DNA from 3 places in the Pseudomonas sp. 86_A genome. Region 3 is predicted to be linked to each of the others. Evidence: predicted binding sites of a transcription regulator. Region 3 holds the regulator's gene; each other region holds the start of a gene.

The links. Region 3 encodes FliA, which starts transcription of late flagellar genes. Its sites were predicted from a motif close to CTAAAGTTTNNNNNNNNNNNGCCGNTAA; they were not measured.
Positions count from the first base shown of each region.
Region 1: J5M57_RS17495 (methyl-accepting chemotaxis protein) is a predicted target of FliA. The motif match lies at 6,031-6,058, and genes of this name have one in related genera.
Region 2: J5M57_RS05365 (methyl-accepting chemotaxis protein) is a predicted target of FliA. The motif match lies at 1,145-1,172, and genes of this name have one in related genera.

Region 1 is NZ_JAFGYS010000011.1:1,069-8,716, reverse strand. Features, by position in the region: gene J5M57_RS17510 (hypothetical protein) at 173-637, shown strand; gene J5M57_RS17505 (YifB family Mg chelatase-like AAA ATPase) at 1,020-2,513, shown strand; gene J5M57_RS17500 (aldose 1-epimerase family protein) at 2,510-3,724, opposite strand; gene J5M57_RS17495 (methyl-accepting chemotaxis protein) at 3,944-5,920, opposite strand; gene J5M57_RS17490 (LysR substrate-binding domain-containing protein) at 6,109-7,029, opposite strand; gene J5M57_RS17485 (NorM family multidrug efflux MATE transporter) at 7,187-7,648, shown strand, end outside.
Region 2 is NZ_JAFGYS010000002.1:435,449-443,096, reverse strand. Features, by position in the region: gene J5M57_RS05365 (methyl-accepting chemotaxis protein) at 1-1,053, opposite strand, end outside; gene J5M57_RS05360 (histidine phosphatase family protein) at 1,309-1,980, shown strand; gene J5M57_RS05355 (glycosyltransferase family 39 protein) at 2,058-3,536, opposite strand; gene rimJ (ribosomal protein S5-alanine N-acetyltransferase) at 3,567-4,154, opposite strand; gene J5M57_RS05345 (DUF2252 domain-containing protein) at 4,375-5,781, opposite strand; gene J5M57_RS05340 (3'-5' exonuclease) at 6,133-7,648, shown strand, end outside.
Region 3 is NZ_JAFGYS010000003.1:117,656-125,303, reverse strand. Features, by position in the region: gene flhA (flagellar biosynthesis protein FlhA) at 502-2,631, shown strand; gene flhF (flagellar biosynthesis protein FlhF) at 2,643-3,983, shown strand; gene fleN (flagellar synthesis regulator FleN) at 4,097-4,927, shown strand; gene fliA (RNA polymerase sigma factor FliA) at 4,924-5,664, shown strand; gene J5M57_RS06135 (chemotaxis response regulator CheY) at 5,832-6,203, shown strand; gene J5M57_RS06130 (protein phosphatase CheZ) at 6,222-7,010, shown strand; gene J5M57_RS06125 (chemotaxis protein CheA) at 7,065-7,648, shown strand, end outside.

The sequences.
Region 1 (7,648 bases), on a different contig from region 3:
CGACGTCCTACAACTATTAGGGCATGGCCCTACAAAAATCAGCGTCTGAGCCTGATTCCGTGAGTTCTTCCCCGTGATTACGCTGGTGGCTTTCGCCTGCGCTGGTCGATCCAACAAGTCGAATTGCAGACGAATCACATTGATCGCCAGACACTCTGGTTCTGGATCCCTCTTGTCTGACTTGCTCAAACTCAAAGAAAACACGCTGGTTCAGCACCCAGATGGCGGCTACATCTTCGGCACGATCCCCGATATGCCAAAGTTCGGCTTGCCAGGCGGGAAAATTTATTTGCGAGTAGGTATTCACCGCCGAGCGAATAGCGGTTTTGGCGTAGTACACGTATGGGAAGCCCATAGAGCCGACTTGCTCAAACATGGTTGCCAGACTGTCGATGGGGTAGCAGCGATTGTTGCGAAAATGATCGTCCCGGGAGCGCAAATCTATTGCGAGTTCAAAGAACAGCGATGTGGAAACAGGGTCGCGGTACTGAAGACATCTATGGGAACACTGATTCTTGAACCGCGACACGAGCGCGCCACAGGATTTGGTTACTTCGTGGTGACTTGGTACCCGCAAAAGCGCGCGCATGGCACGTTGGTGGGGCAGATACCACGGGCATCATCCAATCAGAAATAAAAAAGGCGTCCAATGGACGCCTTTTAAGTATTTTTTGAGGAGTAGTCGCAGCGATTCTTTAGCTCCTGGCTTTACAGCCTTGGGTTCAGAATCCGACAGGCTCGCCCGTCGTCACTACTTCAGAGAAACCAGCTTTCTCTGCTGCCAAAAATGCGGGGGAGCTTTTGCTGGTGCCCAGTCCCGACGAATGCGCAGTTGCAGTCCTCGGACGGGATGATCCGTCAATGCCGGTCGAGAGTCAACGCTCCACTTCAGGGAAGCAGTGCCGCGCCATTGCGTTTTGATACGTCTTGTAAACCTCTATTCCAGCACTGAAACCCGGCTCAACTACCCTTAAAAAACCCGCAGGAAGCGGCCCCCCGATTCAGCTCAAGGAACGACCATGTCCCTCTCCATCGTCCACAGCCGCGCCCAGATTGGCGTGGAAGCCCCCGCTGTCACCGTCGAAGTCCATCTGGCCAACGGCCTGCCGTCGCTGACCATGGTCGGCTTGCCCGAGGCGGCAGTGAAGGAGAGCAAGGATCGGGTGCGCAGCGCGATCATCAATTCCGGGCTGCAGTTTCCGGCGCGGCGGATCACTTTGAATCTGGCGCCGGCGGACCTGCCCAAGGATGGCGGACGATTTGATCTGGCGATTGCCTTGGGGATTCTGTCGGCGAGTGTGCAGGTGCCGTGTCTGACGCTGGATGAGGTGGAATGCCTCGGTGAGTTGGCGTTGTCCGGCGCCGTACGAGCGGTGCGCGGAGTGTTGCCGGCGGCACTGGCGGCGCGCAAGGCGGGGCGGGCGCTGGTGGTGCCGCGGGCGAATGCCGAGGAGGCCTGCCTGGCTTCGGGGTTGAAGGTGTTTGCGGTGGATCATCTGCTGGAAGCGGTGGCACATTTCAACGGGCACACGCCCGTGGAGCCTTATGTATCGGACGGCTTGATTCATGCCGCCAGACCCTATCCCGATCTCAACGAAGTGCAGGGGCAAATGGCAGCCAAACGTGCGCTGCTGATCGCGGCGGCGGGCGCACACAACCTGTTGTTCAGCGGGCCACCGGGGACGGGCAAAACCTTGCTGGCGAGTCGCTTGCCGGGGCTGCTGCCGCCGCTGTCTGAATGCGAAGCACTGGAAGTGGCGGCGATTCAATCGGTCGCCAGCGGCGTGCCGTTGACCCATTGGCCGCAACGTCCTTTTCGCCAGCCACACCACTCGGCATCAGGCCCGGCACTGGTCGGTGGCAGTTCGAAACCGCAACCCGGCGAAATCACCCTGGCCCATCACGGCGTGCTGTTTCTCGATGAACTGCCGGAGTTTGATCGCAAGGTGCTGGAGGTGCTGCGCGAGCCGCTGGAGTCCGGGCATATCGTGATCGCCCGAGCCAAGGATCGCGTGCGCTTTCCGGCGCGCTTCCAGTTGGTGGCGGCGATGAATCCGTGTCCCTGTGGATATCTCGGCGAGCCAAGCGGCAAGTGCTCCTGCACGCCGGACATGGTCCAGCGCTATCGCAACAAACTGTCGGGGCCATTGCTGGATCGGATCGATCTGCACCTGACGGTAGCGCGGGAGGCGACGGCGCTGAATCCGACGGTGAAGCCGGGAGAGGACAGCGCCAGTGCAGCTGCGGTGGTGGCCGAAGCCCGAGAGCGCCAGCAAAAGCGTCAGCGTTGTGCCAATGCGTTTCTCGATCTGCCGGGGCTGAAGCGGCACTGCAAGTTATCCACAGCCGATGAAAAATGGCTGGAATCGGCGTGTGAACGGCTGACCTTGTCGCTGCGTTCGGCGCATCGCTTGCTCAAGGTTGCGAGAACTCTGGCAGACCTTGAGCAAGTCGACGCAATCAGCCGTGAGCACTTGGCCGAAGCACTGCAATACCGGCCGGCGACACCTTAATGCTCGGTCAGATCCACCAACGGCGCCTGCCGCACTTCGGTTTCACGCCCGGCCTGAATCTCGGTCACGCGCTTCAAGGCGTTATCCACAGCGCCTTTGTCCGCCAGCAGGCTGTAGCTGATCTGGAACTGTTGACTGGCCTTTGGCGCAATGGTCGGGACCAGATTCAACGGACGCTGATAGCGGCGGTTGTAGGAAAAACTGGTGCCCGGCTCAAGGCCCGTGACATAGCCCTGCCCTTGGGTATCGGTGTTTTTCCACAGGGAAAAAACCGGCAGCTGCTGCGTATTGAAGCCAACAGAGACGCCGAGGCTGCCAGCCTTGTTATGCAACACGGCCAGGGTTTCGCCCTTGGCGTCCGCATAAGGCACGACGTTGTAGACGGTTTCGTCGTAGTCCTTGGTCGGGGCGCGATAGGTCTGCCAATCGGCCAACTCGGCTTTGGCCTTGTCGTTGAAGGGCGAGACCTGCTTAACCGGCGCGGCGAACCGGGCGCCCTGTTCAAGGAACGGCGTACTGAAGTTGCTGTGATACAGCGCCTGGTATTCCTTCGGATAATCGCCGTTGTTGGTCAGCGTGTCGTTGAGGGCGAAACGCGCACTACCCGGCTCGGTGACCAGCTCAGTGACCACCGAGAAGTCGACCTTCTTGAAGGCCTGCTCTTTCAACTCGCCGCGCAGGCTGATGGCGTACGGCGGCTTCTCGTCAATGTGCAGGGTTACGCTGCTGGCCGGGATATTGGCGGCGCGCCCGTGCAGGGTCAGCAACTCACCATTGTCCATGCCGGGATGGCCGACCCATTCGTAACCACAACGGGTCACCAGCTCGTTGAAACCTTCCAGCCAACCCAAGCCACCGCGTCCGTTGAGTTCGATGAAGGCTGGGTTGACCACTTCCTTGACTGGCGAATCCCAACCCATACGCACGTTGCCGACCGACGCCTGCAAGACGTTCATGCCTCGGGTCGGCACTACCGAGAGTTTCATCGTGCCGTTATCGATATCGACGATGCTGACCCCTTCCTGCCGCCCACCATGCAAGGTGCGCAGGCTGACGGAGAAAGGTTTGTCGGTTTTCACCCCCAGTTGCTCACTGGAGATGCTCCAGTTTTGCGCGGGTTTGTTGGTATCGAGAAGGACATAGTCCCAGGCCATGGCGTGGGAAGCAGCAGAGAGTGCGCCGAGGGCGACGGCGAGTTTGAGCGGAGTCATGGCAGCAGCCTTTATTGGAGTTGTGCCATTTTTATAGCGCTGCGGAAACGTTTCAGCAAGTTTGAAAGAGCAAGAATTCGAGTGTTTGACCCTAGATTGGCAGTGATGCTATCGCGAGCAGGCTCACTCCTACACGGATCTTCAGTGATCACACACATTGTGACCTACCGATATACCTGTAGGAGTGAGCCTGCTCGCGATAGCTATGTCAGCCGCGCATCAACGAAACCGATCAACCTCGGAACGCAGATCCGCTGCCAGTTTCTCCAGCTCCTTGGCCGTCACCGCCAGGTTCGACACCACCTCACGCTGCTCACTGTTGGCCAGCGCAATGCTCTGCAGATTGCTACTGAGCAATGTCGCCGTGCTGCTCTGCTCCTGCGTCGCGGTGGTGATCGCCGCAAACTGTTGCCCTGCCGAACGGCTCTGTTCATCAATCCGCGCCAGCGCCGATGCGACATTGGCGTTGCGCGACAGGCCTTCCTGCATCAGCAGGTTGCCCTGCTCCATGGTGCTGATGGCGTTGCCGGTTTCCTGCTGGATGCTGTGGATCATCCCGGAGATTTCGTCAGTCGCCTGACGGGTGCGCGAAGCGAGGTTGCGCACTTCGTCTGCCACCACAGCAAAGCCACGGCCCTGTTCACCGGCGCGCGCGGCTTCAATCGCAGCGTTGAGCGCCAGCAGGTTGGTCTGCTCGGCAATCGAGGTGATCACGCTGACGATGCCGCCGATTTCCTGGGAGCGCTGACCGAGGGTGTTGATCACGGTCGCGGTGGTGTTCAGTGCACCAGCGATTTGCTCCAGCGAGGAAGAAGCCTCTTCCATCGAAGTGCGCCCGATCTGGGTCTGTTGCGCGTTTTCCTGGGCCAGACGCTGGGTGTTGCCCATGTTGTCGGCGATGTTCAGCGAGGTGGCGCTGAACTCTTCCACGGCGCCGGCCATGCTGGTGATTTCACCCGACTGCTGCTCCATGCCTTCATAAGCACCACCGGACAAACCGGACAGCGCCTGGGCCCGGCTGTTGACCTCTTCCGAGGAGCGGCGGATATGCTCGACCATGGTCGACAGCGCCTGGCTCATCTGGTTGAACGCGCGGGACAGCTGACCGATTTCATCGTGGCTCGACACATTCAGGCGCACGCTCAGATCACCGGCGCCCAAGGCTTCGGCCTGACGCACCAGGTCGCCCAGCGGTTGCAACTTGCTGCGCAACAGCCACATCGCCGAGCCGACCGCGATCAACATCGCCAGCAGACTGCCGATGGCCAGTTGAATGCCGACACTCCAGGTCACGGCGCGGATTTCCGCTTTCGGCATGCTCGCCACCACCGACCACGGCCCGCCTTCGAACGGCACGGCGATGCTGTAGAAATCTTCGCCCGTGTCGCTCCAGAACTGACCCTTGCCCGGGGTTTTCGCCAGGTCCTTGATCACCGGCACCGCTTGTTCCAGGGCCTGCACGCCCGCCGGGGCCACCAGCCATTTGCTTTGTTCATCCAGCAGCGCCAGCGAGCCGCTATGGCCGATGCGGAAGCGCTTGAGGTTATCGAACTGGGCGTTCTGCGCGTCGGTGTAATCGAAGCCGACGAACAGCACCGCAATCACCTTGCCGCTGCCATCGCGCACCGGGGTGTATTGGGTCATGTAGGAGCGATCGAACAGCAAGGCACGGCCGACATAGCCCTGCCCCGCCATCAACTTCGCATAAGCCGGGTGCGCATGATCGAGCAAGGTGCCGATGGCGCGCGTACCGTCCTGTTTGGTCAACGACGTGCTGACCCGCACGAAGTCTTCGCCGCTGCGCACGAACAGCGTGGCGACGCCGGCCGTCATCTGCTTGAACTCGTCGACTTCCTTGAAGTTGTTGTTCAGCACTTCGCCGCCCAGGTGCAGGCCCGGGGTCTGGGTGCCGGCAACCGTCACCGGCTCATCCGGGTGAATGCTCAAACCCGCGCTGAAGCGCTTCTCGAACAGCCCGCTCAGGCGCTGGGTACTTTCGCGCAGCGTGCCGTGGAAGGTGCTCAACTGGTCGGCCAGCAGCCGCGCCTCACTGGCGAGGTGCTCTTCACGGGTGGCGAGGTTGGCGGTATCCAGCGAACGCAGGGCGAACACCGTACTGCCACTGATGACAATCGCCAGTATCACAGCGAGCGCGAGGCCCAGCTGCGAGGCGATCCGGGCACGAGGTTGAGACATGGACAGCTCCTGGCCGAGCCACCGGATCCTCCTTGATCGCAGCACTTGCTCGGAAAATTCTAATAGTGGGGTGTAATCGTGGAGACCGGCACGACGGTTCCACATGCACGTATTCGGCGGTAGAACCGAATACTTGAGCGAATAGCAGGGTTATGGCACAAGGCCGGCATTGTGGCGGCTCGAACGTTTCAGCTCAAGCGCGTCACCGCCGGAAGCGCCATGGCCCGCACTTCGCCTTGCAGGAAGTCGCTGAGGCGGCGCAAACGTTCACCTCCCGGGCGGGTTTTCGGCCAGACCAGGTAGTAATTCAGTCCGCTGGCGACGGCGGTCGGCCACGGCAGACTCAAGCGACCTTGCGCCACATCCTCGGCCACCATCAACAGATCGCCCATGGACACACCGTAACCCCGCGCCGCCGCGATCATCCCCAGCTCCAGGGTATCGAACACCTGTCCGCCCTTGAGCGAAATCTGATCAGACAATCCCATGTGCTCCAGCCAACTGCGCCAGTCACGTCGATCCGGGGTCGGGTGCAGCAATTCGGTGGAGGCCAGCCGCGCCAGATCCCAGGGTTGATCATTGAGCAAATTCGGCGCACCGACCGGAATCAGCTCTTCGGGAAACAACAGGCTGGCCTCCCAGTCCGGCGGGAAGTGTCCGTCACTGAGCAACACCGCGCAGTCGAAAGGCTCGTCGTTGAAATCCACCGAGTCCACGTCCATCCACGCGCTGGTCAGCTGCACCTCATTGCCCGGCTGCAGATGACGAAAGCGACTGAGCCGCGCCAGCAACCAACGCATGGTCAGGGTCGAGGGGGCTTTCATGCGCAGGATGTCGTCCTCGGCGCGCAAGGTGTTGCAGGCGCGTTCAAGGGCGGCGAAGCCGTCGCGAATCCCCGGCAGCAGCATCCGCGCCGATTCGGTGAGTTGCAGGTTACGGCCGCTGCGGTGAAACAGCTTGCAGGCGAAATGCTCTTCAAGCGTACGAATGTGCCGACTCACCGCACTCTGGGTGATCGACAGCTCCTCGGCTGCGCGGGTGAACGAGCTGTGCCGCGCCGCCGCTTCGAATGCGCGCAGGGCATACAAGGGAGGAAGACGACGGGACATTCGGAAAGCTCCTATAGCGGGTTACGGCCAACTTAGCAGAATCTGATCTGGATGAGTTTTAATCATGCCACCCATCCTTTTTATCCCTTTGTGCGAAAGCGCTTAAGCGCCGAGAATCGATGGCTCCCTGTTCCCTCTTTCATGAGTGGTGATGACCATGCAGCATCCTGTGCGTACCGAACTCTGGGCCATCCTGCGGCTGGCGGGGCCGTTGATTGCTTCACAGTTGGCGCACATGTTGATGGTGCTGACCGACACCCTGATGATGGCGCGCCTGAGTCCCGAAGCCCTGGCCGGCGGCGGACTGGGAGCGGCGAGTTACTCGTTCGTGTCGATCTTCTGCATCGGTGTGATCGCAGCGGTGGGCACCCTGGTGGCGATCCGGCAGGGCGCCGGCGACATCATCGGCGCCGCGCGCCTGACCCAGGCCGGATTGTGGCTGGCGTGGCTGATGGCGCTGGGCGCCGGGCTGCTGCTGTGGAATCTGAAACCGGTGTTGCTGCTGTTCGGCCAGACCGAAACCAACGTCAACGCCGCTGAACAATTTTTGATCGCCCTGCCCTTTGCCCTGCCCGGCTACCTGAGCTTCATGGCCCTGCGCGGCTTCACCAGTGCGATT
Region 2 (7,648 bases), on a different contig from region 3:
CGCGATGCCTTGTTGCAGCACGCCGAGTTCGTCGCGGCGGGTGACGGTGACGTTCTGGGTCAGGTCGCCGCTGGCGATGCGTTCGACCACGGCCAGGGTTTCCTGCAGCGGACGGGTGATCTGACGGGTGATGATCACCGCAGCAATCACGCCCACCAACAGCGCCAGCAGGGTGCTGATCAGCTGGAAGGTACGGGCCTGGGCGCTTTCGATGTCGCGACGGTCAAGCTGGATCTGGTACAGCTGCTCGCTGGTGTTGACGATCGCGGTGCCTTGATCGGTCATCTCTTTACGCGCCTGCACGGCGTCGCTGTTGGCGTTCTTGTACGCCTGCAACGCGCTGCGGTAGTTGGTCAGGGCGGTTTCCAGCTGACGCAGGGCGTCCTGTTGGCTCGCGGCGAAATGCACGTTCAGTTGCTTGAGGCTGGCAATCGCCACGTCCAGCTGACGAACGGCTTTCTGCTCGGTTTCAGCGTTGGTGGTGGCGGTGTAGCCGCGCACTTCGTAGCGGGCGAGGATGAACGCTTCCTTGGCTTCGGTGATCGCCTGGAACTGCTCGAAGCGCTGCTCGCTCATGTCCATCTGCTGCACGCGTTTGCTGATCGCTTCGATCAGGCCGTACGCGGTATCGGCGTTGGTGCCCATCACGTCGCGCGCGCTGTTACCGTTGCGGTAGGCGTTGCGCATCTTGTTCAGCGAGGTCTGGTATTCAGCGATGGTCGCCGCCTGCTCCTTGAGCAGTTTGACGTTTTCCGGGCTCTTGAACTTGTTGATCAGCGCCTGCTGTTGCGCGGCAAAGCTTTCGAGGGTGGTCTGCACATTCTGCGCGGCGGTTTCGTCGCCGTTGGTCAGCATGTATTGCAGGCGCACCACGCGCAGCTTGGTCAGGCCGGCGTTGAGCTGGGTGATGTCGCTCATCCAGTTGCTGCGGTCGATCAGACCGCCGAGGCTGGTCCAGCCGGTCAGGGCCAGTACGCAGGTCAGGGCCAGGACCAGGCCGAAGCCCAGGCCCAATTTCATGTTCACGCTGATGTTGCCGAACCAGCTATTCATCACAATTCCTCCAGGAACGTAGAGCTACTTGATCGTCGGTCAGGCTGGAAGATTGTTGTTTTTTTGAGCCAGCAAGGGTGTTAGCAGGTTTGTATCGGCCGCAAACACGAGAGCTGAAAGGATTTTGTCCTACGGAATTTGTAACAAAGGCGTCCCAAGACTTTTTTCACATGCGTTTCACTCGCTGCTTACGCCTGCTTCTCTAGCCTCGCCGCATCGAATTGACTGTGATGCATGCCGACGAGGCGGCCCGATGTGGAATTGAGACTGAGTCTGTTCGGCGTCAAACGCTCGATCTCCCTGAGCGGATTGGCCCGCTATCGCAATACCTGGGTCGTCCTGGGCGCCTTGCTGCTGGTGATTCCGCTGACCCTGTGGCTGCTGGCCCCGGCGGCAGTGCCGGACCTGGCGCATGGCAACGTGTCCGGCGCCCGCGCGCTGGCGGCCGGGTGGGCCAAGGGCGACATGATCGTGCTGGTGCGTCACGTCGAGCGCTGCGATCACTCCCCGGCGCCGTGCCTGAGCGGCGATGATGGCATCACTGACCGCTCGCGCGGTGTCGCGGTCAGTGTCGGTGCGCAATTCGAGCACCTGGGCCTGAATAACGCCGAAATCTATAACAGCCCGATGCTGCGCACCGTGCAGACGGCCGGCTACATGTTCAACCGCGCGGCCAGCGGCGAAGACTGGCTGATCAGCTGCAAGGGCCGCATTTTGCAGGAAGCGCTGGCGCATAAGCTCCCGGGCCGCAATCTGATCCTGGTGACTCACAGCGAATGCATGGCAGAGCTGGAAAAGGACCTGGATGTACCGGTTTCCGACCCTGGTTACGGCTCCTCGCTGTTCGTCTCCGCCGCGAACAAGGCGGCCCCGCGCATGCTGGGCTTCATCGAAGCCTCCGACTGGCACTCATTGACCACTCGATGAGTTGACGTTTGCAAAGCGTCAGCCCAAACAAAACCCGCCAGTTCCGGCGGGTTTTGTTTGGGCTGGCGCGACGGCCGTCAGTAGCTGACGAAATAGTACGCCTGCCGCCCGACCATCATGGTCTTGAGCACTTTCAGCGGTGCGGCGGGTTCGCTGTCTGCCGAGATCACCGCGACGTTCGCCGGCGAGGCGCTGAGGAAGTCGTGCAGTTGCGCATCGGTGTCCAGCCCTTTGAGCACACGCTGGGTGTAGAACACGCTGGCGCCGCCAACCCGCTCATTGGCCTGGAACAGCGCGACCTGTTGGCCGTTGGCTTGCAGGGTCTGAATGTGTTCGGTCAGCGGCAGGAACGACAGCTCCTTGTCGGCATTGGGCAAGGCCCACTGGGCGGCGCCGAGGTAGCTGGCGATCACCACCGTGAGCAAACCAGCGGCAAGCGCCTGACGATGACGGGCGATTTTTCCGATGAAGCGGTCGGCAGTTTCACGCGCCTGCAAGCGCTCGAACAACACGCGTGCGTACTCGGCGGCGATCACGGCGGCGGCCGGGGTCATCGACATCAGGTACACCGTGCGCTTGCTGGAAGCCAGGGTCAGCATGATGAACTGCGCCACGATCCACAGGCTGAAAAACAGCAGGTAACGGTTGGCCTTCAACTCCTTGCGGAAATGCCACAGCCCCAGGTACACGAGGATGTTCCACGGCAGGAACGCTTCCGGCAGTTTGGCCAGGTAGTAATAGAACGGCTCATAATGCCCGGCCTCGACGAACGAACCGCTGAAACGGCCGACGCTGTTGGTCAGCAGCACTTCCGCGACGGCGTGCGAACCACCGCGTTGATAGAGCACGGCGAGCCAGATCAGCAACGGAATCAGGCCCAACGCCGTGAGCAGGCCGGGACGCAGCCAGGCGCCGATCTTCAGGCGTTTGTCGATCAGGTTGTCCGCCAACAGGTAGGCAAAAATCACCACCCCGGGCATTGCCAGCCCGAGCACGCCCTTGCTCAAGGTGGCGATGGCGATCCCGACGATAAACAGCAGCGAGTTGCCGGCGTTCGGCGCGCGTTGCGCCTGAAAGAACGCCAGCAACGCGGTGGTCACGCCGAGCGCCAGCAGCGCATCCTCGCCGACCCCGCGCACGTTGCTCCAGTAACTGGCCATGGTCGCCAGCAGAATCCCCGCCGTCCACGCGACGGCTTTCGGGCGCCCGAAGCGACGCAGCATGCCGTACAGCAACATCACGCTGAGCAGCCCGGCCACCGCCGACGCCAGCCGCACCGCCCACGGTGAAACACCGAACACGCGCATGGCGCCGGCGTCCAGCCACAGGCTCAGCGGCGGTTTTTCCAGAAACGGCTCGCCAAACAGGCGCGGCGTCACCCAGTCATCGTCCAGGTGCATCTCCATGGCGATCCCGGCGACCCGGGCCTCGGTGGAGCCTTGCAACTGGTGGTTACCCAAGGCGAAAAAAAACAGCAGGGCGGCGAGTAGAAACAGCGAAGTGGCGGCACGCGGCATGGATTTCAGGCAACCGGAGAGGGCAGGAGCCTTGAGCATACTTCGCCAATGCTTAACAAATTGTGAAACTCACGCCAGTTGGCGCGACCAGCGCTTCTCCGGCGTCTCGAACAATGGATTGACCAGCGCCGTCAGCACATGGTCCTGCCAGCGCCCGGCGATGTTCAGGTAAGCTTTGGCGTAGCCTTCGCGCTCGAAACCCAGGCGCTCCAGCAGCCGCGCACTGCGCTCGTTGCCGGGCATGTAGTTGGCCATGATCCGGTGCAGGTTCTGCGTGTCGAACATATAGCCGATGCCGGCCACCAGGCCTTCCTGCATCAAGCCCTGGCCCTGATGAGCGTGGTCGATGTGATACCCCAGATAACACGCCTGAAACGCGCCGCGGATGATCCCGCTGAAGTTACACGCGCCGATCATCTGCTGACCATCCGGCGTCAGCAGGGCGAAATGCATCGCCAGCCCGGCCTCGTAGGCGCTGGCCTGAATCTCCAGGCGTCGGCGAATCTGTGCAGTGGAAAAGTACTCGGTGGTGCGAATCGGCGACCACGGCGCGAGGTGGCGTTGGTTGCGGTGGTAGAAATCACTTTCCAGTTCGGCCTGGTCCGGGGCCAGGATGGCGAGCGTCAGGCGTTGGCAGGGCAGACTCAGCAGTGACATCGGGCGCTCCGGTTGGCAGGGTCGAGGGACAGAATTGATCACGGGGCGGAAAAAAACAAACCGCGCGCAACGCTTCGGCACCAAACGCCAGGCAAAAAAAAGCCCGCGGGAGAGCGCGGGCGAACCGTAGTTTCTTGAATGAGCGAGCGGACTGTACCGTGTTGATCGAACGGGGGCAGTGAAGAAAAATTCATCTCGGCAGCGACCGCTCTGCAACGCTTCAGGGCAGATGATCCGCGGCGAAATCGGCTTCCGAACGAGCTTTCAGTCGACCCTTGCGACAAGCGTCCTGAAAGCGTTCGAAGTCGCGCTCGTTCTGCGCGGTGTAACGGCGGGCGTATTTGAATAAAGCGTCAGCCAAGGCATCGCCCTTGCCGAGGTAGCCGCTGATGACCGCCGCGTTGCCTGAGGCTTTGGCGTGGGCTCGGGCCAGGGCGCGACCGCAGACCCGGGCATAGGCAGCGAAGGTTTCGGCGTCGAAGTTTTCCAGTTCGGCGGAGATCTTCATGTCGCGCAATTGCCGGACATAGAAATAGCGCCCGTTGGGACCGGTGGTCCAGCCGAGGAACAGATCGCTGGCCGACTGCATCAGCCGTTGGCCCTCGACCACCCGTTGACCTTCATGGCGCGTCCGGGACTTGCCTTTCACGTAATCGGCGAGCACCGAACGCCGCGCCTCCTTGAACTGCAGAAACAACGGAAACTCCTGATCATCGGTCAGCAGCGCCACCAGACAGCGCGTGCCGACGCTGCCCACACCGACCACTTTGAACGCCAGATCCTGCACCTTGAACCGCGAGAGCAGTTCCCGCCGGTCAGCCTGCAGGGTGGATCGATAATCCCGCATGAACGTGTCGAACAACGGTCGCCAGTCCGCCAGCCGCAACCAGTCATCATCGGCGTCGAGCAGCGTGGTGTTCTTGTGCAGGTGGAAGATCTCCGGCAAATCATCACGAATGACCAGCCGTCCGTGGGCGTCGCGCTCGCTGATCTTCGGCAGCAACTCGGCGTGGGTACGCCGCTCGGCTTTGTCGACGGCCCGCTGCACATGGTCCAGCGCACTCTTGCGTGCCTGATCGAGCAGGTCTTCGTACTTGATCGAGTCGTACCAGGTTTCCAGCGCACTCTGTTCGGCACACTCCAGCATCGTCGCCTGATAGGCGCCGACCATCTGCCGACACACGTCTTCCTCAACCGATTCGCCATGACGCAAATCCCGAGCCGCCACCACGAAACTCGCCGCCAGCCGCTTCACATCCCACTCCCACGGGCCTGGATGCGCCTCGTCGAAATCGTTGACGCTGAACAGCAGGTTGCGCTCCGGCGTGGCAAACCCGCCGAAATTCATCAAGTGCGCATCCCCGCAGATCGGCCCGACCAGCCCCATGTTCTCGGTACCCGACAGATCATGGGCCTGCAACAACGCATTGCCGCGAAAGAACGTGAAGGGCGAGACCAGCATCCGCCCGTAACGCAACTCCACCAGTGAGGCGACGCGGCCCTGACTCGAGGCCTTGATCAGCGGGATCGGATCGCGGCTCATTTTGCCGGTGGTGGCGTGGGCGCTGCGCGAGCATTGCTTGCGGGCGTCCTTGCCTTGCTTCATGCGGTCTTGGAGGGTGGTCATGGGGGCCTTTTTTTGGCTTTGCAACGTTGTCCCGGCCATTCCCTGAAGCCTGAAAAGACCCGGGAAAGGCCAGCGTTCATCGGGTGGCAAATTGATATTGCGTCAGGTAGCATTCGAGTGCCATCGCCCCCCTGGCATTGAGTAAAGCACTATTCAGGCCCGTCGGAGTGTGCGTAACGCCTTCCACGCAGGGTAGCCGGGGCGGAATAGGCGGCAACACGTGCTGCTGCTAAAAAGCTGAGCTTCACACTCACAAAATGAAAGTTATCGGGCCCTTCTCGGATCGTTATGGGCCCTCGCTTGCGTTCACTTTGATCGCATCGTTCTTGTTCCAGGGATTAGGCACACGATATGGCTTTACTCTTTCCTTCTCGATCCGCTTGCCAGTTTGATACTCCGGGTGAGCGGCGTTTGGCAGAACGTCTGGAGAAAAAACTTACGGACGATTGGCTCTCCTGGTTCGATGTACCCATCGGTCTCAAGGCCCGACGACCTGACTTTGTCATCATGCACCCGAAGAAGGGAATCCTGGTGCTGGAGGTCAAGGACTGGAAGATCGATATCATCAAAAGCATGAGCGTGACCCAGGCCAGCATACTTGTCGAAGATGAGCTGAAAAGTGTTGCCAACCCGCTCGAGCAGGCGCGCATCAATATCTTTGAGGCCGTGAATCTGCTTCAGAAAGACCCTGCCTTGAAACAACCGCCCGGATCTATCCGCCAGGGCAATTTATTGATGCCCTACAGTTGGGGCGTGGTGTTGCCCGAGATCACCCGAAAGCAATTTCAAAGTGAGGGGCTGGCGCAAGTAATGAGCGCTGATCGGGTCATCTGCCGGGACGAAATGACTGAAACGGTGGATAACCAAGAGTTTGAAAAGCGTCTGACTGACATGTTTGTCCAGCGGTTTCCTTGCCATCTTACCGCTGCTCAAATTGATCGCGTGCGCTATCACCTGTTTCCGGAAGTACGGGTGAATGTCTCACCCGGCCAGTTCGGACTGTTCAGTGCGCATGACGCACCGGTACCAAGCTTCATCAAGGTCATGGACTTGCAGCAGGAGCAACTGGCTCGTTCCATGGGTGAAGGTCACCGGGTCATTCACGGCGTCGCAGGTAGCGGCAAGACGATGATCCTGGGATATCGTTGCGTATACCTGGCGCAAACGTCGAACAAACCTGTTTTGGTCCTGTGCTACAACAAATCCCTGGCTGGACGGTTAAAGCAAGTACTGACCGCTCACGGGTTAAGCAACAAAGTGTCGGTGCGCAACTTTCATGGTTGGTGCTGGGATCTGTTGAAAGCAGCGGGTGCTGATTTGCCTGGCAAAGATCTGACCCCCGAGGAGGCCAAGGCGTTTCTTGAGCACCATGTATTCGAGGGTGTCGCCAGCGGACTCATTGCCAAAGGGCAATATGGCGGCATATTGGTCGATGAGGGGCACGACTTCCAACCTGAATGGTTTGAACTGGTCGTCAAAATGCTCGATCCGCAGATTAACTCTCTATTGGTGCTCTACGACGATGCACAAGCCATCTATCGTGGTAAGGCTGGCAAGGGCGGTATGGAGTTCAGCTTCGCCAGCGTAGGCATCCAGGCGTCAGGGCGAACCACCATTCTGCGCCTCAACTATCGAAATACCCTGGAAGTGCTGTCGGTGGCCCGAGCGTTCTCCCTGGACCTCCTGAATGCGCGTGATGCTCAGGAAGACAACATTCCGATCGTCGCGCCTCAAAGCGCTGGACGACGCGGCCCGATCCCTGAACTGCTCCATTGCTCGACGTGGTGGCAGGAACGCGACTGCATCGTTGAGCGGATTCGCGATGAACAAAACAAGGGGCGCAGTCTGGAAGATATGGCCGTGGTTT
Region 3 (7,648 bases):
AAAAAGCGGGTGTTGTGCGTCCAGAGATCGACGGGCTGCGAGACCCGATCGCTGATTCGTCAGCGACCTATCCACAGTAGAGCCCGCCCCCAAGGCGCACAAGCCGGCGGATTCTGGCGTAGCTGTAGGCAATGGCGCAAGGATGTGTAGCCTTGGAGGCGTGTCTGAAGGTGTCTTTTAAACGCCGGAGTTTAAAAGACGATTTGCGCTGACTGCACTGGCCCCTTCGCGAGCGGGCTCGCACCCACATTTGGATTGCATTTCAATCTGACATTTGCAATGCATTTCCCTGTAGGCCTTCGCCTGCTCGCGATAGCGGTCTGTGTGGTTTGATTGTATTGACTGGAAAATCCTCATCGCGAGCAGGCGAAGGCCTACATTGGTCGCGTTCACCTTCCTCTCTATTTCATTCCCCGGCAAAAGTTGGAAGGCTTCTTGCAGTAGCCGCCGTGCGCCTGCTTTGGGCGTCAAAAGTTTGCTTTAAAGGAACGGGGAAAACCGGTGGATCGCTCTCAGTTAATCAACAGCGCACGCTCGAACATTGCCGACCTCAGTCGAGGCAATCTGGGCGTGCCGTTGTTGCTGCTGGTCATGCTGGCGATGATGATGCTGCCAGTGCCGCCGTTCCTGCTGGACGTGTTCTTCACCTTCAACATCGCCCTGTCGATTGTCGTGCTGCTGGTCTGCGTGTACGCGCTGCGACCGCTGGATTTTGCGGTGTTCCCGACCATTCTGCTGGTGGCGACGCTGCTGCGGCTGGCGTTGAACGTGGCCTCGACGCGGGTGGTGATGCTCCACGGTCAGGACGGCCACGCCGCCGCCGGTAAGGTGATCCAGGCCTTTGGTGAGGTGGTGATCGGCGGTAACTACGTGGTCGGTATCGTGGTCTTCGCGATTCTGATGATCATCAACTTCGTCGTGGTGACCAAGGGTGCCGGGCGGATTTCCGAGGTGAGCGCGCGTTTCACCCTCGATGCGATGCCCGGCAAACAAATGGCGATCGACGCCGACCTCAACGCCGGCCTGATCGACCAGAACCAGGCGAAGCTGCGCCGCCAGGAAGTGGCCCAGGAAGCCGAGTTCTACGGTTCGATGGATGGTGCCAGCAAGTTCGTCCGTGGTGACGCCATCGCTGGCCTGCTGATTCTGTTCATCAACCTCATCGGCGGCATGGCCGTCGGTATCTTCCAGCACAACATGTCGTTCGCCGACGCTGGCAAGGTGTACGCCTTGCTGACCATCGGTGACGGTTTGGTGGCGCAATTGCCATCACTGTTGTTATCGACAGCGGCCGCGATCATGGTGACCCGTGCTTCCGGTTCGGAAGACATGGGCAAACAGATCAATCGGCAGATGTTCGCTTCGCCCAAAGCCTTGGCGGTGGCGGCCGGTCTGATGGCGGTCATGGGCCTGGTGCCGGGCATGCCGCACTTCTCGTTCCTGAGCATGGCTGCGCTGGCGGCCGGTGGCGCTTACCTGTTCTGGAAAAAGCAGAACGTCGCCAAGGTCCAGGCGCTGCAAGAAGTTCAGCGTCAGCAGGAACTGCTGCCGTCGCCGGCCCGCGCCATGGAAACCAAGGAGCTGGGCTGGGATGACGTGACCCCGATCGACATGATTGGCCTCGAGGTCGGCTATCGCCTGATCCCGCTGGTGGATCGCAATCAGGGTGGGCAATTGCTGGCGCGGATCAAGGGCGTGCGCAAGAAGCTTTCGCAGGATCTGGGCTTTCTGATGCCGACCGTGCACATCCGCGACAACCTCGATCTGGCGCCGAGCGCCTATCGCCTGACCCTGATGGGCGTGATCCTCGCCGAAGCCGAGATCTACCCGGACCGCGAACTGGCGATCAACCCGGGACAGGTCTACGGCTCGCTCAACGGCATTACCGCCAAAGATCCGGCTTTCGGTCTGGAAGCGGTGTGGATCGAAGTCAGCCAGCGTGCGCAGGCGCAGTCGCTCGGTTACACCGTGGTCGACGCCAGTACCGTGGTCGCGACCCACTTGAACCAGATTCTGTACAAGCACTCCAGTGAGCTGATCGGCCACGAAGAAGTGCAGCAACTCATGCAATTGTTGGCCAAAAGCTCGCCGAAACTGGCTGAAGAGCTGGTGCCGGGTGTGGTCTCGCTGTCGCAGTTGCTCAAAGTGCTGCAGGCGCTGCTGGCCGAACACGTGCCGGTGCGCGATATCCGCAGCATTGCCGAAGCGATCGCCAACAACGCCGCCAAGAGTCAAGATACCGCCGCGTTGGTGGCCGCCGTACGCGTCGGCGTATCCCGCGCCATCGTCCAAAGCATTGTAGGCACTGACTCCGAGCTGCCTGTGATCACCTTGGAACCAAGGTTGGAACAAATATTGCTCAATAGTCTGCAGAAGGCAGGACAAGGCTCGGAAGAGGGCGTTCTGCTGGAGCCAAGCATGGCCGAGAAGCTGCAGCGTTCGCTCATCGAAGCGGCGCAGCGTCAGGAAATGCAAGGTCAGCCGGTGATCCTGTTGGTAGCAGGCCCGATCCGCGCGATGCTCTCGCGCTTTGGCCGCCTCGCCGTCCCAGGGCTGCACGTGCTGGCCTACCAGGAAATACCGGACAACAAGCAAGTGACCATCGTTGCGACAGTAGGGCCCAACGGCTGAGGTAGTGGTTTATGCAAGTTAAGCGTTTCTTTGCCGCCGATATGCGTCAGGCCATGAAGCTGGTTCGTGATGAGCTGGGCGCTGATGCCGCCATCATTGGCAACCGCCGCATTGCCGGCGGTGTCGAGTTGACGGCGGCACTGGATTACAAATTGTCGGCGCTGGCGCCACGGGTACCGAACATGGAACTCGAAGATGAGCTGCGCAAGACCCAGTCGCGCATCGTCACCGCCCAGGCCGAGCTGAGCCTGCGTGGCGAAGCCGATGGCAATAGCAATCGCCAGATCTTCGCCGGGCTGCCGTTGACGGCCGGCCTGCCGCTGACCGCTGCCGAGCCGCTGAGCGAACCGACTTACGCCGCCCCGGCGCGTCCGGCCCCGGCACCTGCACAGGCGTCCGGCGGTGTCGATCCGCGTGCACTGGACTCGATGCGTTTCGAACTCAACAGCCTGCGCGAGCTGATGGAAGTGCAACTCGGCACCCTGGCCTGGAATCAACTGCAGGGCAGTCGTCCGGCGCAAGCCAACCTGTATCGCCGTCTGCAACGTATCGGCCTGTCCGGCCCGTTGTCGCGCGACCTGCTGGCGATGATCACTGACATCGAAGAACCGCGTCAGGCCTGGCGCATGCTGCTCGCGCACCTGGCGCGGATGATTTCCGTACCGGAAGTCGAGCCGCTGGAAGAGGGCGGTATCATTGCCATGGTCGGCCCGGCCGGCATGGGCAAGACCACCACCCTGGCCAAGCTCGCCGCGCGCTACGTGCTCAAGTACGGCGCGCAGAATGTCGCGCTGGTCAGCATGGACAGCTTCCGCATCGGCGCGCAGGAACAACTCAAGACCCTGGGGCGGATTCTCAATGTGCCGGTGACCCACGTTGATCCGGGCCAGTCGCTGGTGCAGGCGCTGGATCCGTTGCTGCGCAAACGCGTGGTGCTGATCGATACCGCCGGCCTGCAGGCCAGCGATCCGGCACTGCGCATGCAGCTGGAAAGCCTGGCCGGGCGTGGCATCCGTTCAAAAAATTATCTGGTTCTGGCAACCACCAGCCAGAAACAGGTTCTAACCGCCGCTTATCACAGTTATAAGCGTTGCGGGCTTGCCGGCTGCATCCTGACTAAACTGGATGAGACGGCCAGCCTTGGCGAAGTGTTGAGCCTGGCGATCAGTCATGAATTGCCGGTCGCGTACCTGACCGATGGCCCACGGATTCCGGATGATCTGCATCTGCCGCGGCGTCATCAACTGGTCAGCCGCGCCGTCAGCGTGCAAATGCAGGAAGAACCCAGCGAAGAAGCCATGGCTGACATGTTCGCTGATATCTACCACAGCCCGACCAAGCAGGTTGGCTGAGGTAATGAACAGTTTTTGTACCTACATCGATGGTCTGCCATGCATTGTTCCGGTTGAGAACGCGCAGCCAGTAATGTGGCCTCCGTCTATGCAAGACAAGGTAAAGAAATAACATGGGCAGCATGCATCCCGTACAGGTGATCGCGGTGACCGGCGGCAAAGGTGGCGTCGGCAAGACTAACGTGTCAGTGAACTTGTCTCTGGCGCTGGCAGAGCTTGGCCGTCGGGTCATGCTGCTGGACGCCGACCTGGGGCTGGCGAACGTTGACGTTCTGCTGGGACTGACCCCCAAACGTACACTGGCCGACGTGATCGAAGGCCGCTGCGAGCTGCGCGACGTGCTGTTGCAGGGTCCCGGCGGGATCCGCATCGTGCCGGCCGCGTCCGGCACGCAAAGCATGGTTCATCTGAGCCCGGCGCAACACGCCGGTCTGATTCAGGCCTTCAGCGACATCGGCGACAACCTCGATGTGCTGGTGATTGATACCGCTGCGGGTATTGGTGACTCGGTAGTCAGTTTCGTTCGCGCAGCGCAGGAAGTGTTGCTGGTGGTCTGCGACGAGCCGACCTCGATCACCGACGCCTACGCGCTGATCAAACTGCTCAACCGCGACTATGGCATGAACCGCTTCCGCGTCCTCGCCAACATGGCGCAGAGCCCGCAGGAAGGGCGCAACCTGTTCGCCAAGTTGACCAAGGTCACGGATCGTTTCCTCGACGTCGCCTTACAATACGTCGGCGCGGTGCCGTACGACGAAAGCGTGCGCAAGGCAGTGCAGAAGCAGCGAGCGGTCTATGAAGCCTTCCCGCGTTCCAAGTGCGCGCTGGCGTTCAAGGCGATCGCGCAGAAGGTCGATACCTGGCCGCTGCCTGCCAACCCGCGCGGTCACCTGGAGTTTTTCGTCGAGCGCCTCGTGCAGCAAACAGCAGGGCCTGTGTTATGACCGCGAGCGGTATGAACTACTACAAGAAGTCGGCACGTGACGCGCAGTACGAGTTGATCGAGCGTTACGCGCCACTGGTCAAGCGCATTGCCTATCACTTGCTGGCGCGCTTGCCGGCGAGTGTGCAGGTCGAGGATCTGATTCAGGCCGGGATGATCGGTCTGCTTGAAGTTTCGACCAAATATGACGCCAGCAAGGGCGCCAGTTTCGAAACGTACGCGGGCATTCGAATCCGCGGCGCGATGCTCGACGAAGTGCGCAAAGGGGATTGGGCACCACGCTCGGTTCACCGCAACACCCGTATGGTCAGCGACGCAATTCGCTCAATTGAAGCTAAAACCGGCCGTGATGCTAAAGATCACGAAGTTGCGGCCGAACTCCAATTGAGTCTCGACGATTACTACGGGATTTTGAATGACACGCTGGGCAGCCGGCTGTTCAGTTTCGACGACCTGTTGCAGGACGGCGAACACGAAGGGCTGCACGAGGATGGCGCCAGTGCTCATCTTGAGCCGTCACGCGATCTGGAAGATGAACGCTTCCAGGCAGCGCTGGCGGACGCGATTGCCAATTTGCCGGAGCGTGAGCGACTGGTGTTGGCGCTGTACTACGACGAAGAGCTGAACCTCAAGGAAATCGGTGAAGTCCTTGGCGTCAGTGAATCGCGGGTCAGCCAGTTACACAGCCAGTGCGCGGCCCGCTTGCGGGGGCGTTTGGGGGAGTGGCGAGCGCGCTGAAGGCAGTGTGGGGACACTGCGAACGAGGCTGGTGCGGTGATGAACGGCACCGGTCTTGCTCTGTTGTGCTCCAGACAGTCATCGAGTGCTTTGCCGGATTGATTGAAATGGCGCGTCCAGGTGCTGGGCGCGTTTAAGACTGCTTGGAGGTCGAATTGGACAAGAACATGAAAATCCTCATCGTTGATGACTTCTCAACGATGCGGCGGATCATCAAGAACCTGCTGCGTGATCTGGGGTTCACCAACACCGTCGAGGCCGACGATGGCACCACTGCCATTCCGGTGCTCAACAGCGGAAGCATCGACTTTCTGGTAACGGACTGGAACATGCCGGGCATGACCGGTATCGACCTGCTGCGCCACGTGCGTGCCGATGAAAAACTCAAGCACCTGCCGGTGCTGATGGTGACGGCAGAAGCCAAGCGCGAGCAGATCATCGAAGCGGCCCAGGCCGGTGTAAACGGCTACGTGGTCAAACCTTTCACGGCTCAGGCGCTGAAAGAAAAAATCGAGAAGATTTTCGAACGCATCGGCTGATGAACGCGCGGGGGAGCTATGGAGCATAAAGAATCTTCACAGGGCGATTTCGAATCGACCCTGAAAAAACACGCGGTCGAACTGGTCGAGAGCCTTGAAAAAGGCAGGTTCGGCGACGCTGTGCAACTGATCCATGAGCTCAATCAGACCCGTGACCGCGGCCTGTATCAGGAAGTGGGCAAGCTCACACGCGAACTGCACAGTGCGATCGTCAACTTCCAGATCGATCCGCACATGCCGCAGGCCGAGGAAGTGTCGCAAATCACCGACGCCACCGAACGCCTGGGCTATGTGGTCAAGCTGACCGAAGCCGCGGCCAACCGCACCATGGATCTGGTGGAAAGCGCTACCCCGGTGGTCAATGGCCTGGCTGAAGAAGCCCAGGCCCTGAGCACCGATTGGGGCCGTTTCATGCGCCGTGAGGTCGGGGCTGAAGAGTTCCGCGAACTGGCGCGCCGGGTCGACGGTTTTCTGTCGCGCAGCAGCACGGACAACCGTGCGGTGTCGAGCAACCTCAACGACATCCTGCTGGCTCAGGATTACCAGGACCTGACCGGTCAGGTGATCAAGCGTGTGACCCAACTGGTCACCGAAGTCGAAAGCAATTTGCTCAAACTCGTGCTCATGGCCAGTCAGGTCGACCGCTTTGCGGGCATCGAACATGACCGCGCCGCGATGCTTGCAGAAAAAGATCCACAAAAACATCTCTCGCAGGGTGAAGGTCCGCAGATTCATGCCGATAAACGAGAAGACGTTGTGTCCGGTCAGGACGATGTGGACGATTTGTTATCCAGCCTCGGATTCTAGAGTTTTGGAATTTTAGGTTTTTTGGGTTTTTAGACCTGTAGGAGCACCCCATTAATGAGCTTCGGCGCCGATGAAGAGATCCTTCAGGATTTCCTGGTTGAGGCCGGCGAGATTCTTGAGCAACTGTCCGAACAACTGGTCGAGCTGGAAAGCCGCCCGGATGACGCAGATCTGCTCAACGCAATTTTTCGCGGTTTCCACACTGTAAAAGGGGGCGCCGGCTTCCTTCAGCTCAACGAGCTGGTGGAGTGCTGTCACATCGCCGAAAACGTGTTCGACATCCTGCGCAAGGGTGAGCGTCGCGTTGATGCAGAACTGATGGACGTGGTGCTTGAAGCACTGGACGCGGTGAACGGCATGTTCAGCGAAGTCCGTGAACGTGCCCCGATCACGGCTGCGACTCCGGAACTGCTGGCCGCGCTGGCGCGTCTGGCCGAGCCGCAATCGGCCGATGAAGCCCCGGCTTCGCCGGTGGCCGAGATGATCGAAGAACTGGTCGTCGAAAGCGATGCCGGCGATTCGGGCGACATCACCGATAACGAATTTGAACAGCTGCTGGATTCGCTGAACGCCGCCAAGGCCGAAGCCGAAGCCCCGGCCGCTGCTGCACCTGCGCCGGCTGCCGATGCGGCCGCCAG